DNA from 3 places in the Sporofaciens sp. St.21A7 genome. Region 1 is predicted to be linked to each of the others. Evidence: predicted binding sites of a transcription regulator. Region 1 holds the regulator's gene; each other region holds the start of a gene.
What was found. Region 1 encodes HrcA, which represses chaperone genes, less so after heat shock. Its sites were predicted from a motif close to TGTTAGCACTCNNNNNNNNNGAGTGCTAACA; they were not measured.
Positions count from the first base shown of each region.

Region 2: clpB (ATP-dependent chaperone ClpB) is a predicted target of HrcA. The motif match lies at 3,372-3,402, and genes of this name have one in related genera.
Region 3: AC6I3O_RS16780 (co-chaperone GroES) is a predicted target of HrcA. The motif match lies at 3,160-3,190, and genes of this name have one in related genera.

Region 1 covers NZ_BAAGFN010000001.1:3,031,610-3,036,797, reverse strand. The annotation lists gene AC6I3O_RS14895 (tRNA threonylcarbamoyladenosine dehydratase) at 1-188, shown strand, start outside; gene AC6I3O_RS14890 (replication-associated recombination protein A) at 211-1,533, shown strand; gene AC6I3O_RS14885 (hypothetical protein) at 1,679-1,972, shown strand; gene AC6I3O_RS14880 (hypothetical protein) at 2,054-2,443, shown strand; gene hrcA (heat-inducible transcriptional repressor HrcA) at 3,042-4,052, shown strand; gene grpE (nucleotide exchange factor GrpE) at 4,069-4,779, shown strand; gene dnaK (molecular chaperone DnaK) at 4,795-5,188, shown strand, end outside.
Region 2 covers NZ_BAAGFN010000001.1:3,952,198-3,957,385, reverse strand. The annotation lists gene AC6I3O_RS19590 (EAL domain-containing protein) at 1-1,214, opposite strand, end outside; gene AC6I3O_RS19585 (zf-HC2 domain-containing protein) at 1,403-2,275, opposite strand; gene AC6I3O_RS19580 (RNA polymerase sigma factor) at 2,319-2,798, opposite strand; gene trxA (thioredoxin) at 2,983-3,291, shown strand; gene clpB (ATP-dependent chaperone ClpB) at 3,469-5,188, shown strand, end outside.
Region 3 covers NZ_BAAGFN010000001.1:3,406,352-3,411,539, reverse strand. The annotation lists gene topA (type I DNA topoisomerase) at 1-1,842, shown strand, start outside; gene codY (GTP-sensing pleiotropic transcriptional regulator CodY) at 1,929-2,711, shown strand; gene AC6I3O_RS16785 (hypothetical protein) at 2,801-3,106, shown strand; gene AC6I3O_RS16780 (co-chaperone GroES) at 3,225-3,509, shown strand; gene groL (chaperonin GroEL) at 3,596-5,188, shown strand, end outside.

The DNA of each region.
Region 1 (5,188 bases):
AAGTATTGTACTCGCCGGAGAAGCCGGTTTCTGTGCCGGCGTCCTTTCCTGGGGAAGCAGGCGAGGCGAAGACGGAAAACCCGCGGGAGGGGAGAAGACGGGCTGTTCCCGGCAGTGTTTCCTTTGTCCCTCCCGTGGCGGGGCTTTTGATTGCCGGAGAGGTTATCCGGGAGATTGCCGGCAGATAGGGCAGAGGGAGAGAATCTGATTATGGATTTATTTGAATATGCAAGAGAGAAGAATATGGACAGGGAGGCGCCGCTTGCATCCAGGCTGCGCCCTGTGACCCTTGACGAAGTGGTGGGGCAGCAGCATATCATCGGGAAGGATAAGCTTCTGTACCGCGCCATTAAGGCGGATAAGTTAAGCTCCATTATCTTTTACGGGCCGCCGGGGACGGGGAAGACGACCCTTGCAAAGGTGATTGCCAATACGACCAGCGCAGAGTTTAGCCAGATTAATGCGACGGTGGCAGGGAAGAAGGATATGGAAGCCGTGGTGCAGCAGGCGAAGGAGACGCTGGGCATGTACCAGAAGCGGACGATTCTGTTTGTAGATGAGATTCACAGATTCAATAAGGGGCAGCAGGACTATCTCCTTCCATTTGTGGAGGATGGGACGGTTATCCTCATAGGGGCGACCACGGAGAACCCGTATTTTGAGGTAAATGGCGCCCTGATTTCTAGATCCAGCATCTTTGAACTGCATCCTCTGGATAAGGAGGACATCAAGACGGTGCTTAGGCGGGCGGTCTATGACGTGGAAAAGGGCATGGGGAGCTACGATGCGGAAATAGATGACGATGCGCTGGAATTCCTGGCAGATATTTCCGGAGGGGACGCCAGGAATGCCCTGAATGCCGTGGAGCTTGGGATATTGACGACGGACCGGGGTGCGGACGGCAAGATTCATATCACTCTGGAGGTAGCGTCGGAGTGTATCCAGAAGCGTGTGGTGCGTTATGACAAGACGGGGGACAACCATTACGATACAATTTCTGCATTTATCAAAAGTATGCGGGGGTCCGACCCGGATGCAGCGGTCTATTATCTTGCGAAAATGCTGTATGCGGGGGAGGATATTAAGTTTATAGCCAGAAGGATTATGATTTGTGCCTCTGAGGATGTGGGAAATGCAGACCCTATGGCTCTTACCGTGGCGGTGTCAGCGGCACAGGCGGTGGAGCGAATTGGGATGCCGGAGGCGCAGATTATCTTGTCTCAGGCAGTTTTGTATGTGGCGACGGCGCCTAAGAGTAATTCGGCATGTAATGCTGTTTTCGCCGCATTGGAAAATGTAAAGAGCCATAAAACTACGGTTCCGGCCCATTTGCAGGATGCCCATTATAAAGGCTCAAAGAAACTTGGACATGGGATTGGGTATCGGTATGCCCATGACTATCCCAACCATTATGTAAAGCAGCAGTATCTTCCCGATGAGATTCGGGACGCAAGGTTCTATGAGCCGGGGATCAACGGGCATGAGAAGGAAATCCGGGAGTGGATGGAATTTATCCGGGAATCCGCTCAGTAGCAAGGAGGGGTTTACATTTTATATCTGAGAGAGTATAATCGAAGCATAGAAGCAGAGCGTTTCCGTAAAGCCCTGTGCGGCGGCGAAAGCCGGGATGTGCAGGAAAGATGCCGGGGCGTTCTTATATTTAGGAGGGAATATAACAATGAAAGTGTATGACGCAGTAAAAAAAGAAGAAGTAGAAGTAAATGGAACCAAGGGCCTGATTGACATTATGCGGGATGGCCGTCAGGTAGATCTTTATCTGAAGGAGAAGAAGTCGGATGCGGACGGCTACATGAGCTGGGATGTGGAACATTGGTCCAGTATTGATGTTAAGAGGTTCATCCGCTGCTATTCTTTGGAGGGACGAGTATTGGGGGAGTCTACCGGGCATAATATCTATGACTTGGAGAATGAGTTTAAGCCGGAGGAAGCGGCAAAGATTGAGTTGAGCTAATTTACATACGGATATGGGGAAGATGTATCTAAAGAGTTCAGTACATGGATTAATGTTTTATAAGCTGGGAGATGGATTTTCATGGAAATAGGTTTTTGTACAAATAATTATGTGAATACCTATAATAATAAGAGTGTCAAAAACAAAAAGTCATTTGATGGACTGGACATTCTGGGATCGGAAGCGCCAAATGAAGTGAAAGAAGCCTGGAATAAAGCGGAGAAAGAATGTGGTATAAATGGGTATGGGTATGGAGTGAATTCAGGAGGCAAGCTTACGTGCCTTACGAGTCTGTTTGCCATGTCATTGGTGAGCGCTTATAATGGTGGAGGACGTGATATCCTGGGGAATACTGTGTATTCAGCAAAAGCAGCGGTTCAAAAGGCGCTTGACAGTTTAGGAATACCTCAGGATAGTAAAGAAAAAAAGGAGAAGTTTTTTTACGAATCTTTTTTGCGTTTTTTAAACTAAGATACAAATTTGGGTAGGGTAAAACGATTTGTGAAAAAATCGAACCTCTTTCCTTGGTGTTGACCAATTATATTTTCTTACAGGAACCCGGTGAAGGCTGAATTAAACGGGCTTTCAGCCTTCACCGGATTTCTGACTATTTTGATCGTCTAAGCCAAAGAATGGCGTTTTTCTATGAGCAGCTCTAAAACGCGCATAATTACCAAATCTTGAAAGATTCTTCGATTTCCCATAATCCCTTGTATATGTCGCGGATTTCATGATCGGAAAGTTCTTGATGTATGCAGTACATCCATGACTGGTTGCTTTCGTATATAAATGGAATCTCTTCCCCATCTTTGTTTTCCATCGTTGTAATATACACGTCCGGTTCTAGTGTGCTGACACATTTTTTGGCGTCCCGAAAAGCATGCCCCTGAGGGGCGGGCGGACTATCGTCCGACAAAGTATAAAAAAAATATAAAGAGTGTTGACAAAAGAAATGGGGAGTGATACATTAATAGTCGAAGATATTAGCACTCAAAAATGTAGAGTGCTAACAGAAGAATCCGAAAGGAGGAAGCAGACCGTGACAGAACACAGCCTTAGTGACCGCAAGATGAAGATTCTGCATGCAGTCATCCAGAATTATCTCGAGACGGGCGAACCTGTGGGCTCCAGGACGATTTCCAAGTATACGGATTTGAATTTGAGTTCCGCAACGATCCGCAACGAGATGGCTGATCTGGAAGAACTTGGATACATCATGCAGCCGCACACATCGGCGGGACGGATTCCTTCGGATAAGGGTTACAGGCTTTATGTAGATATGCTGATGGAGGAGAAGGAGCAGGAACTCAATGAGATGCAGGAGCAGATGCTTGACAAGGCAGACCGGATGGAACAGCTCCTCAAGCAGGCAGCGAGAGTTTTGGCAAGCAATACGAATTATGCCACCATGGTTTCCACTCCTATGAATAACGCGAATAAGATTAAGTTTATCCAGTTATCTATGGTGGACGCGGAACAGGTGATTGCGGTAATCGTACTTGGCGGCAATGTAATTAAGAGTAAGATTATCCGTGTGGATGAGGCTCTAAGCAATGAGAATCTGTTGAAGCTGAATATGCTCCTTAATACGACGCTGAATGGCATGTCCATTGAAGAGATCAATCTGGGATTGATTGCAAGGCTGAAAGAACAGGCAGGAATACACAGCAGCGTAATCAGTAATGTATTGGATGCAGTGGCGGATGCGATTCAGATAGATGAGGATATGCAGATCTACACGAGCGGTGCGACGAATATTTTTAAGTATCCAGAACTCAGCGATAACCAGAGCGCACAGGAGATTATCAATGCGTTTGAGGAAAAGCAGCAGTTGACGGAACTAGTGACACAGACACTAGCGAAGGATGACAATACCGGAATTCAGGTATACATTGGAGATGAGACCCCGGTTCAGACGATGAAAGACTGCAGCGTTGTTACCGCAACTTATGAATTAGGTGACGGCATGAAGGGAACGATAGGTATTATCGGACCAAAGAGAATGGATTATGAACATGTATTAAAGTCAATGAAAAGGCTCCAGAACGAGCTGGATCAGATGTTTCATAAAAAAGAATAGAAAGGTGGAATAACCCTTGGAGAAGCATAAGGAGAAAAGCCAGGAAGAGATGGTAAAAGAAGCCGTAGAGGAAGCGAAGAAAGCAGCAGAGGAGTCAAAAAGTTCCAAGGCGGCAGACGAGGCAGAACCTAAGGACGGCTGTGAAGACGAGACAACAGAGAATGCCGAAGGACAGGAGGGCTGCGAAGACGGCGAAGACGCAGAAGCCCAAGACCAGGAAGGGGATGTGAAAGACGGAGAGAACGGTCAGAAATCCGGGAAGAAGTTCTTTGGAAAGAAGCCCAAGAAGGATAAGAAAGACGAGAAGATTGAAGAGCTGACAGACCGGCTCACCCGTCAGATGGCAGAGTTTGATAACTTCCGCAAGCGTACGGATAAGGAGAAGTCCCAGATGTACGAGATAGGTGCGAAAGATATCATAGATAAGATTCTTCCGGTAGTTGACAATTTCGAGCGAGGGCTTGGGGCTGTCAAGGAGGAGGAAAAGGAAGATCCCTTTATTCAGGGGATGGAGAAGGTGTATAAGCAATTAATGACCACGTTAGAGAGCGCAGGAGTCAAGCCGATTGAGGCAGTGGGGCAGGAATTCAACCCAGATTTCCACAACGCGGTGATGCATGTGGAGGATGAGAATTTCGGTGAGAACACGGTAGCTGAGGAATTCCAGAAAGGCTACATGTACCGCGATTCCGTAGTAAGGCACAGCATGGTCAAAGTAGCAAATTAACAGGAGGAAATAAAAATGGGCAAAATCATAGGTATTGACTTAGGTACAACAAACAGTTGTGTGGCAGTTATGGAAGGTGGCCAGCCGACGGTCATCGCAAATACAGAAGGCGCAAGGACCACACCGTCCGTAGTGGCATTTTCCAAGACGGGAGAGCGTCTGGTAGGCGAGCCTGCAAAGCGTCAGGCGGTGACAAACGCAGAGAGAACCATTTCTTCAATCAAGAGAGAGATGGGAAGCGATTTCAGAGTGACCATCGATGAGAAGAAGTATTCTCCGCAGGAGATTTCAGCGATGATTCTCCAGAAGTTAAAGGCAGACGCAGAAGGTTATCTGGGCGAGAAGGTAACAGAAGCGGTTATCACTGTACCTGCTTATTTCAATGATGCACAGCGTCAGGCAACCAAGG
Region 2 (5,188 bases), 920 kb from region 1:
ACCTTAACAGAAGTGCCTGCCGTACCGATTAGTTCGGCAGCCTTGTTTGAAAGATAATCAACCGTTGCCAGAGACTCAATCGACTCCATCTCCGTTCTTTCCTTCGAGACGAATACCAGAGGAACCTGTACATAATCTTTGATCTTGGAAAGCTGATGGTTATGGGCTTCACCCTCGGCATGGACACAATAAGACATAACGTCAATCTCTCCATTCTCAAGGGCAGTGCGCGCTTCCTGAGGGTTCGCCTCCTTTTGCCAGGAGATGTTAATCCCGGTAAGCGCTGCGATACCCTCCAGCATTTCCTTCGTCAATCCTTTGCACTCGCCATCCTCCTCATAGACAAATGGGTAATAACTGTCAAGATAACCAACCTTGATGGTGTCTGTCTCGTCAAGATATTCCTTCTCATCTAAAGTAAATACAATGGTCTTGTCCAGCTTGCTCTGATAGAAGCGATTCATCAACTGGGTTTCCAGACCCGGCTCATTCATCTTCAAATCTGCAATGGCGTTGTTCAGTTCACGCATCACATCATCATTCCCGGGATAAGAGAGGTAGTAAAAGGGCCTTGGGGCAAAACGCCCAATCAAGCGCTGTCCTTCCCTGATTTCCATGAAAGTATGGACAAGTGCGTCCACTTCCCCCCGGTCAAGCGCATCCTGTAAGTCTGCCGTGGAATCATATTCCCTGATTTTCGGAGACGCAACCCCGTTGTCGGCAAGATAACCCAGAAACTCCTCCCTGCGCACATAGGTACGGACCATCCCGAAGGTGATTTCCTCCATGGCTTCAAAATCCTCATATGCCAGGCTGCTGTCTGGATTGGTGGCTATGATACCGAAGGTATATCCGCTGGACAGGTCTGCATACTGGTAAGTCTCCGCCCGTTCCGCCGAATACTGGGCGCTGCCTACCAGGTCCGCCTTGTGCTCGGCCACAAGGGTAAGCGCCGCATCCCAGTCCTTACATTCCACATATTCAATTTCCCAGTTGGTATAGTTGCGTAACGCTTCCAGATAATCCACATCCATACCGATATAGCTGCCGTCTTCCCCTTTCATATGGTATCCGTTCATTGGGAAAAACGCGACCTTTACCGTCCGCTTTTCTGCCGCGTGGGCGGTGTGTGGCATGAATCCGGCAGACATGCACGCTGTCAGAATCAGGCATAGAAAAATTAACGCGCCACGTTTCAATCTTCTGTTTTTCATTCCTGCTAACATCCCTTTCATTCCCCGCAAACTGAATGTCCCCCAACCGTTAAGTAAATACGGGCCTTATTGTTACTATTATACCAAATCGCAGGCATAATGACTATACTTCCAATGAAAAAACTACAAGTAAACAAAAGGACTGAGGCTGCGATTTTGCAACAGCCCCAGTCCTTGATAGGAATGGCCTAATACAGAAACAGAATATCTTCATGCCCGGAGGAATCCCTGGTTCCTTGTTCCTTCATTTCCAGTTCCTCCTGAACCCTTTTTTCCACAGACGCCGGCGCTGGCATAATCTCCTGTCCCTCCTTCCAGATGGTAAATCGTTTATTATGCTTGCCCTGATAATATATGAATGAGTTTTTATGGACTGCTGCAGGAAAGTCCCAAAAGTCGCTGTCATCCGGGAAAATCTCTTCCTGCCCAACGGTCTCTTCGGCGGGAACTACGAAGGAGTATGTCTGGGAATCCAACCGGCCAAGAAATACTTGTTCCAATCTGGATACTTTCTCAAGGGACAGACAGCTTTCTCCATTGTCATAAGATTCGGAATATTCACTGTCAGGAGAGTCGATCCTGTCGCCATATGAAATAGGGGAGCAAGGATGCTCGCTTTCTAACGTAATATAGAAATCCCCGTTTTCTAACTGGTATAGTTCCGTCATTTGCATATCTTCGACTGCCACGCGTCTGTCGAACAGGTAAAGCTCCGGATTATACTCTTTTACTAAAGAAAGGGAGGTTGAAACCACGAATACCATAATGGCTGCCGACAGGACAACGACCACTTTCAGCCAGTTAATCTGCCGGGAAATCCGCCGTAACGTCTCGATACCATCCGAAGCAGAAGAGCCGGATTCATTGCCGTTCTTTGCGCCGGTTCCGTCCTGCGCAAGAGTGACAGGAGGAAGTTCGGAGTTTAACGCATCCAGATATTCACGGCAATCCTCACATTCAGGCAGATGCCCTTCAATCAAATCCTTACTTTTCTCGCTGCATACGTCATCTTTATAGAGGGGCAGCAAATCTCTAATTACATCACAAGATATTTTATTCATAACGATCTCCTTTCTGCCGCCGTTTTCAGGCGGCCGCTTCTTCTTAATCCTGCATATGCTCCCGTATCTTGAGCCTTGCCCGGTGGTAGGTGACTCTTGCCCAGTTTTCCTGCTTTTCAAAGATTTCTGCGATTTCCTTAAAACTTAAATCACCAAGTACCCTGAGAGTAAAGACTTCCTTGTACGGCTCGCTCAGGCAATGAAGGACTTTATAGATGGAGAGGGCTTCGCCTTTTCGGATACAGATATCCTCCACGTCCGAATCGTCCGGCATATCTTCCAGGGCTTCGGAGTGTACCGGCTTTTTCTTACGTGTGCCGGAGATATAGAGATTCTTGGCTATCTGGCAGAGCCATGTCTTCACAGAGCAGTTCCCGCGGAAATTTTTGGCTTCTTTGAGCGCTTTGAAAAACGTTTCCTGAGTAATCTCTTCGGCAATGTGCGGATCCTTACTCATTGCCAGTACAAACAGATAAACGTCTTTAAAAAATCGTTCATACAGATCGTCAAAATCAATCTTCATTCCCTCACCTCCTTCATTTGCTAATTAGACGCATGACTTGGCGTTTCGTTACAAAGATTATAAGATATTTTTTTAATCCTAATTAAAAAAATTTCATAAAATTGGTTTTTTAGCTAAAAATGTATGGAAAAATAGGTTATAATAAAGTATATTATATATTTTTATGCAGAAAGGAAGATAAAAGATGGCAGCATTACATTTGACAAAGGAAAATTTTAAGAAAGAGGTATTGGAGTCTGATGTGCCGGTTCTGGTTGATTTCTGGGCGACATGGTGCGGACCCTGCCAGATGGTAGGACCGATTATCGAGGAGATTGCGGGAGAGGTCACAGATGCGAAGATTTGTAAGGTGGACGTAGATGAGAACCCGGAACTGGCGAAGGAGTATCGGGTAATGTCAATCCCGACGCTGATGGTCTTCAAGAACGGAGAGGCGGTTAAAAGGGAAGTTGGCGCGAAGCCAAAGGATGAGATTTTGGACATGCTGAAATAGAGGCAGGAGAAGGCGTACTAAGTGATATTGAGAATTGTTGTGAAGTCAGTGATTAGGGCTTCACAAAATTTTTATAAAAGAATTAGCACTCAATCCTTGACAGTGCTAACAAAATGCGTTAATGTTATATTGTAAATAGAACACCAACTAATTCAGCATTAAAAAGGAGGCTGTACTATGAATATAAATAAATTTACGCAGAAATCCATGCAGGCAGTGAACCAATGTGAGCGGGTAGCGCTGGAATACGGCAACCAGGAGATTGAACAGGAGCATCTCCTCTATGGGTTGCTGACTCAGGAGGACAGCTTGATACTCAAGCTCATGGAGAAGATGGGAATCGACAAGAACACGATTCTTGAACGGACAGAGGAAGCCCTTAGGAAACGGACCAAAGTACAGGGCGGCCAGCAGTTTATCGGGCAGGATTTGAATAAAGCGCTCATCCACGCCGAAGACGAAGCGCGGCAGATGGGGGATGAATATGTATCCGTTGAGCACATTTTCCTGTCCCTCCTGAAATACCCCAACAGAGAACTCAAGACCATTTTCCGGGAAATGGGCATCAAACGGGATGACTTCCTGAAAGCATTGTCCACGGTCAGAGGCAACCAGCGTGTGACCAGCGATAACCCGGAAGATACCTATGACACCCTGAACAAATACGGCTCAGACCTGGTAGAGCGCGCAAGGGAGCAGAAATTAGACCCGGTGATTGGGCGGGACTCAGAAATCCGCAATGTAATCAGGATTCTTTCCCGTAAGACGAAGAATAATCCTGTACTGATTGGAGAACCTGGCGTCGGCAAGACGGCTGTGGTAGAGGGATTGGCGCAGAGAATCGTCCGGGGCGACGTGCCGGAAGGACTGAAGGACAAGACCATTTTCTCTCTGGACATGGGCGCGCTGGTAGCAGGCGCAAAATACCGGGGCGAGTTCGAGGAGCGTCTGAAAGCCGTACTGGAGGATGTGAAGAACAGCGACGGCAGGATCATCCTGTTCATCGACGAGCTGCATACCATTGTAGGGGCAGGCAAGACAGACGGCGCCATGGATGCTGGCAATATGCTAAAGCCGATGCTGGCAAGAGGGGAACTTCATTGTATCGGAGCGACGACGCTGGATGAATACCGGCAGTATATCGAGAAGGATGCCGCTCTGGAACGGCGTTTCCAGCCGGTGATGGTGGATGAGCCGACGGTGGAGGATGCCATTTCCATTCTCCGGGGGCTGAAAGATCGTTATGAGGTATTCCACGGGGTGAAGATTACGGACAGCGCGCTGGTAGCGGCGGCAACTTTGTCGGAGCGGTATATTTCCGACCGTTTCCTTCCGGACAAGGCAATCGACCTGGTAGACGAGGCGTGTGCGCTGATTAAGACGGAGCTTGACTCTATGCCCGCCGAGTTAGACGAACTCCAGAGGAAGATTATGCAGATGGAGATTGAGGAGGCAGCGCTCAAGAAGGAAGACGACCGGCTGAGCCGGGAGCGGCTAGAACACTTGCAGCAGGAATTGGCGGAGCTTAGGGAAGAGTTTGCTGGAAAGAAAGCACAGTGGGATAACGAAAAGGTGGATGTGGAGCGCGTCCGGAAACTTAGGGAAGAGATTGAGCAGGTACACAAGGATATCGAGAAGGCGCAGCAGTCCTATGACCTGAATAAAGCAGCGGAGTTACAGTATGGGAAACTTCCTCAGTTACAGAAGCAGTTAGAGGCAGAAGAAGCAAAAGTTAAGGATGAAGAGAAGTCTCTGGTTCATGAGAGCGTGACCGACGAGGAAATCGGAAAAATCGTATCCCGGTGGACGGGGATTCCGGTCACAAAACTTAATGAGAGTGAGCGCAGCAAGACCCTTCATCTGGCGGAAGAGCTTCATAAGCGGGTGATTGGGCAGG
Region 3 (5,188 bases), 370 kb from region 1:
ACTGACCCTGACCGTGAGGGGGAAGCGATATCGTGGCATTTGAGCAAGGCGCTGAAGTTAGAGGATAAGAAGACATACCGAATCAGTTTTAATGAGATTACGAAGAATGCAGTGAAAGCGTCTTTAAAGAATGCCAGGGAGATTGACATGGATCTGGTGGACGCACAGCAGGCAAGAAGAATTCTGGACAGAGTCGTGGGATATAAGATCAGTCCTTTGCTGTGGGCGAAGGTAAAGAGAGGGTTAAGCGCCGGGCGTGTTCAGTCCGTGGCGCTTCGTATCATAGCCGACCGAGAAGAGGAAATTAATGCATTCATACCGGAGGAATACTGGACATTGGATGCGAACCTGAAAGTCGAAGGGGAGAGAAAGCCTCTGACGGCAAAATTCTACGGTACGGATAAAAAGAAGATGACGATTCACTCCAAGGAAGAGCTGGATGAAATTCTAAAAGAAATCGACGGGGCAAAGTACACCGTAGAAGATATCAAAAAGAGCGAGAGGACGAAAAAGGCGCCGGTTCCGTTTACCACCAGCACTTTGCAGCAGGAGGCGTCGAAAGCCTTGAATTTTGCTACTTCTAAGACGATGCGTATCGCGCAGCAGCTTTACGAGGGAATTGACATTAAAGGAAACGGAACAGTAGGCCTGATTACTTACCTGCGTACGGATTCCACGAGGATATCGGAGGAAGCAGACGCCAATGTGCGTGAGTATATTGCGGCGAATTACGGGCAGGAATATGCGGCGGCAGGAGAGGCGAAGAGCGGGAACGGGCATAAGAATATTCAGGATGCCCACGAGGCGATCCGTCCCACCGATGTGAGCCGGACGCCCGTCTCGATGAAGGAATCCCTGAGCAGGGATCAGTTCCGGCTGTACCAGCTTATCTGGAAACGGTTCGTAGCAAGCCGGATGCAGCCCGCCAGATACGAGACGACTTCTGTCCGGATTGCGGCAGGCCGGTATCGGTTTACGGTGGCGGCTTCAAAGATTGTCTTTGAAGGTTTCCGTTCGGTGTACACAGAAGCCGGAGAAGAGAAAGAGGAGAATAACGTACTGCTCAAGAGCCTGGATAAGGATTCCCAACTCACGAAGATAGATTTTGAGCCGAAGCAGCATTTTACCCAGCCCCCGGCACACTATACGGAGGCGGCGCTGGTAAAGACTCTGGAGGAATGGGGAATCGGGCGTCCAAGTACCTATGCCCCTACCATCTCTACCATCATAGCAAGGCGCTATGTAGCAAAGGAGAATAAGAACCTGTACCTGACTGAGATTGGGGAAGTGGTCAACAATATTATGAAACAATCCTTCCCAAGTATTGTGGATGTGAACTTTACCGCCAATATGGAGAGCCTTTTAGACAGCGTCGCGGAAGGCAAGGTGAACTGGCGGACAATTATTGAGAATTTCTATCCGGATCTTGAGGAAGCGGTGGAAAAGGCGGAAGAAGAGCAGGAACGGGTGAAGATAGAGGATGAGGTAACAGACGTTATCTGCGACCAGTGCGGGAGGAACATGGTCATCAAGTACGGCCCCCACGGACGTTTCCTTGCCTGTCCGGGATTCCCGGAATGCAGGAACACCAAGCCTTATCTTGAGAAGATCGGAGTTCCATGCCCGGTGTGCGGCAAAGAGGTGGTGCTGCGCAAGACGAAGAAGGGAAGGAAATATTATGGATGTGAAGATAACCCGGAATGTGAATTCATGTCCTGGCAGAAGCCTTCCTTAAAGAAATGCCCCCGCTGCGGCAGCTACATGGTGGAGAAAGGGAACAAGCTTCTCTGCAGTGACGAGAAGTGCGGATATGTGGAAAATAAAGAAAATAGCAAGAATTGAGTAAGAGTTGTAAAAATAATTTGGATATTCATTGAAAAAAAAAGAATTGTATGATAATATTACTTGCAAAGGATGGAGGTATGTCAATGAGTGTACAATTATTAGATAAGACCAGAAAGATCAATAAATTACTGCACAATAATAATTCAAGTAAGGTAGTATTTAATGATATTTGTGAAGTGCTTACTGAAATCTTGGATTCAAATGTGCTGGTAGTGAGCAGGAAGGGAAAGGTACTTGGAGGAAGCAAGTGCGGCAACGTACCGTATATCAAGGAGCTGATCGAGCAGGAGGTGGGCAGGCATATTGATCCTATGCTCAACGAGAGACTGCTGAGCATCCTATCCACCAAGGAGAATGTGAATCTGCAGACGCTTGGATTTTCCGGGAGTGCGGTACAGGGATATCAGGCAATCATCACCCCGATTGATATTGCGGGAGAACGTTTAGGGACTCTGTTCATTTATAAGAAAGAACAGATGTATGAGATTGATGATATCATTTTAAGTGAATATGGAACGACAGTGGTTGGCCTGGAGATGCTCCGCTCCGTCAATGAAGAGAGTGCGGAAGAGACACGGAAGGAACATATCGTGCAGTCAGCAATCAGTACGCTGTCCTATTCGGAACTGGAAGCGATTATCCATATCTTTGAAGAGCTGGATGGTACGGAAGGAATTCTGGTAGCGAGCAAGATTGCAGACAGGGTCGGTATAACCAGATCCGTGATTGTCAACGCCCTTAGGAAGTTCGAGAGCGCGGGAGTGATTGAGTCCCGCTCATCGGGAATGAAGGGGACTTACATTAAGGTCGTGAATGATTTTGTATTTACGGAATTGGAACATATTAAGGCAGAACGTATGAAATAAACATCTGTGTGGTTGGATTAAGAGCCTGGGAAGAGGGCTGATCTAACCGCACATAAATTTATATTAGAGATTGCGGAGGGAGAGCTTACATGTATGAGGGGAGCCGGGCGGATATCAGGATGAACCGCATGGTGCTGAAAGAGGGAAGATTTGACGAGAAAGTACATCATTGTCATATTATCACGTATAAACCGGAAGAGGAGTGCATATACTTGGTAGCAGAGGATACAGAAGTCACTGAATTTTCACTGGATGGGAATTACGAGTGCAGAATCAAGTTATCGGAAGGGGATACGGCGTGTATCGGTTCCATCGTGGAAAGATACTGGAATAAGGCGGGAAGGGTCTTGAAATTTCGGATTAAGAATGGATTTTATAAAAATCTTGTAAACTAAATATAAAGTGTGTTGACAAAGTCGAAAGAGAGTGCTATTTTATTACTAGAGTTTTTTAGCACTCTCTTTTTATGAGTGCTAACAAAAAGATAGATATCATCAAAAGGAGGCATAAATTATGAAGTTAGTACCATTAGGAGACAGAGTTGTATTAAAGCAGCTTATTGCAGAAGAGACCACCAAGTCAGGAATCGTGATTCCTGGACAGTCCAAGGAGAAGCCGCAGCAGGCGGAAGTCATTGCAGTTGGACCTGGCGGAACCGTAGACGGGAAAGAAGTGAAGATGAATGTGTCAGTTGGGCAGCAGGTAATTTATTCCAAATATTCAGGGACGAACGTAGAGGTTGACGATGAAGAATATATCATCGTTAAGCAGGATGACATCCTTGCAATCTGCGAGTAATTTTATAAGGAATGATATCAGTTTGAAGCAGATAGGCGCATGTAATTAAAAAATCAGATAATCATAGATTTAGGAGGCAGACAGACATGGCAAAGGAAATTAAATACGGCGCAGAAGCCAGAAGCGCATTGGAATCAGGAGTGAATCAGCTGGCAGATACAGTAAGGGTAACACTTGGACCTAAGGGACGCAACGTTGTTCTTGATAAGTCTTTCGGCGCACCGTTAATTACCAATGACGGTGTGACAATCGCAAAAGAAATCGAGCTTGAAGATGCATTTGAGAACATGGGCGCACAGCTCATCAAGGAAGTTGCATCTAAGACCAACGATGTTGCCGGCGACGGAACAACGACTGCGACCGTGCTTGCACAGGCTATGGTGCATGAAGGAATGAAGAACTTAGCGGCAGGCGCGAATCCGATTATCCTGCGCAAAGGAATGAAGAAGGCTACGGATACAGCGGTAGAGGCGATTGCGAAGATGTCAAGCAAGCTGAAAGACAAAGACCAGATTGCGAGGGTAGCTGCAATTTCCGCAGGGGATGACGAAGTAGGCGAGATGGTTGCAGACGCAATGGAGAAAGTTTCCAATGACGGCGTTATTACCATTGAAGAGTCTAAGACCATGAAGACAGAGCTTGATCTGGTAGAAGGTATGCAGTTCGACCGCGGATATGTGTCTGCATATATGGCAACAGATATGGATAAGATGGAAGCAGTCTTAGAAGATCCATATATTTTGATTACAGATAAGAAGATTTCTAATATTCAGGACATCCTTCCTCTGTTAGAGCAGATCGTACAGTCAGGCGCTAGATTGCTGATTATTGCCGAGGATGTAGAGGGCGAAGCTCTTACGACCCTGATTGTCAATAAGCTGCGCGGAACATTCAATGTTGCGGCAGTAAAGGCGCCGGGATATGGCGACAGAAGGAAAGAGATGCTCAAAGACATCGCAATCCTCACAGGCGGCCAGGTGGTATCCGACGAGCTTGGCATGGATCTGAAAGAGACGACCATGGATCAGTTGGGACGTGCGAAGTCTGTAAAGGTTCAGAAGGAGAATACCGTTATCGTTGACGGCATGGGTGACAAGAAAGAGATTTCTGACCGCGTAGCACAGATCAAGATGCAGATTGAAGAGACGACATCTGATTTCGATAAAGAGAAACTTCAGGAGAGGCTGGCGAAGCTGGCAGGAGGCGTTGCAGTTATCCGTGTAGGCGCTGCTACCGAGACAGAGATGAAGGAAGCGAAGCTCCGTATGGAAGATGCGCTTGCAGCGACCAGAGCAGCAGTGGAAGAAGGAATTATCGCAGGAGGCGGTTCTGCTTATATCCACGCTGCAAAAGAAGTGGCAAAACTGGCAGAGGATCTTTGCGGAGACGAGAAGACAGGCGCGAATGTGGTATTGAAGGCTCTGGAATCCCCATTATTCCATATTGCGGCCAACGCAGGACTGGAAGGTTCCGTGATTATCAATAAGGTAAAAGAATCTGCTCCTGGCGCGGGATTCGATGTGCTGACAGAGAATTATGTGGATATGGTAGAGTGCGGAATCCTTGATCCGGCTAAGGTTACAAGAAGCGCACTGCAGAATGCGACAAGCGTTGCGTCCACCCTGCTGACGACTGAGTCTGTTGTTGCCAATATCAAAGAAGAGACTCCGGCTATGCCG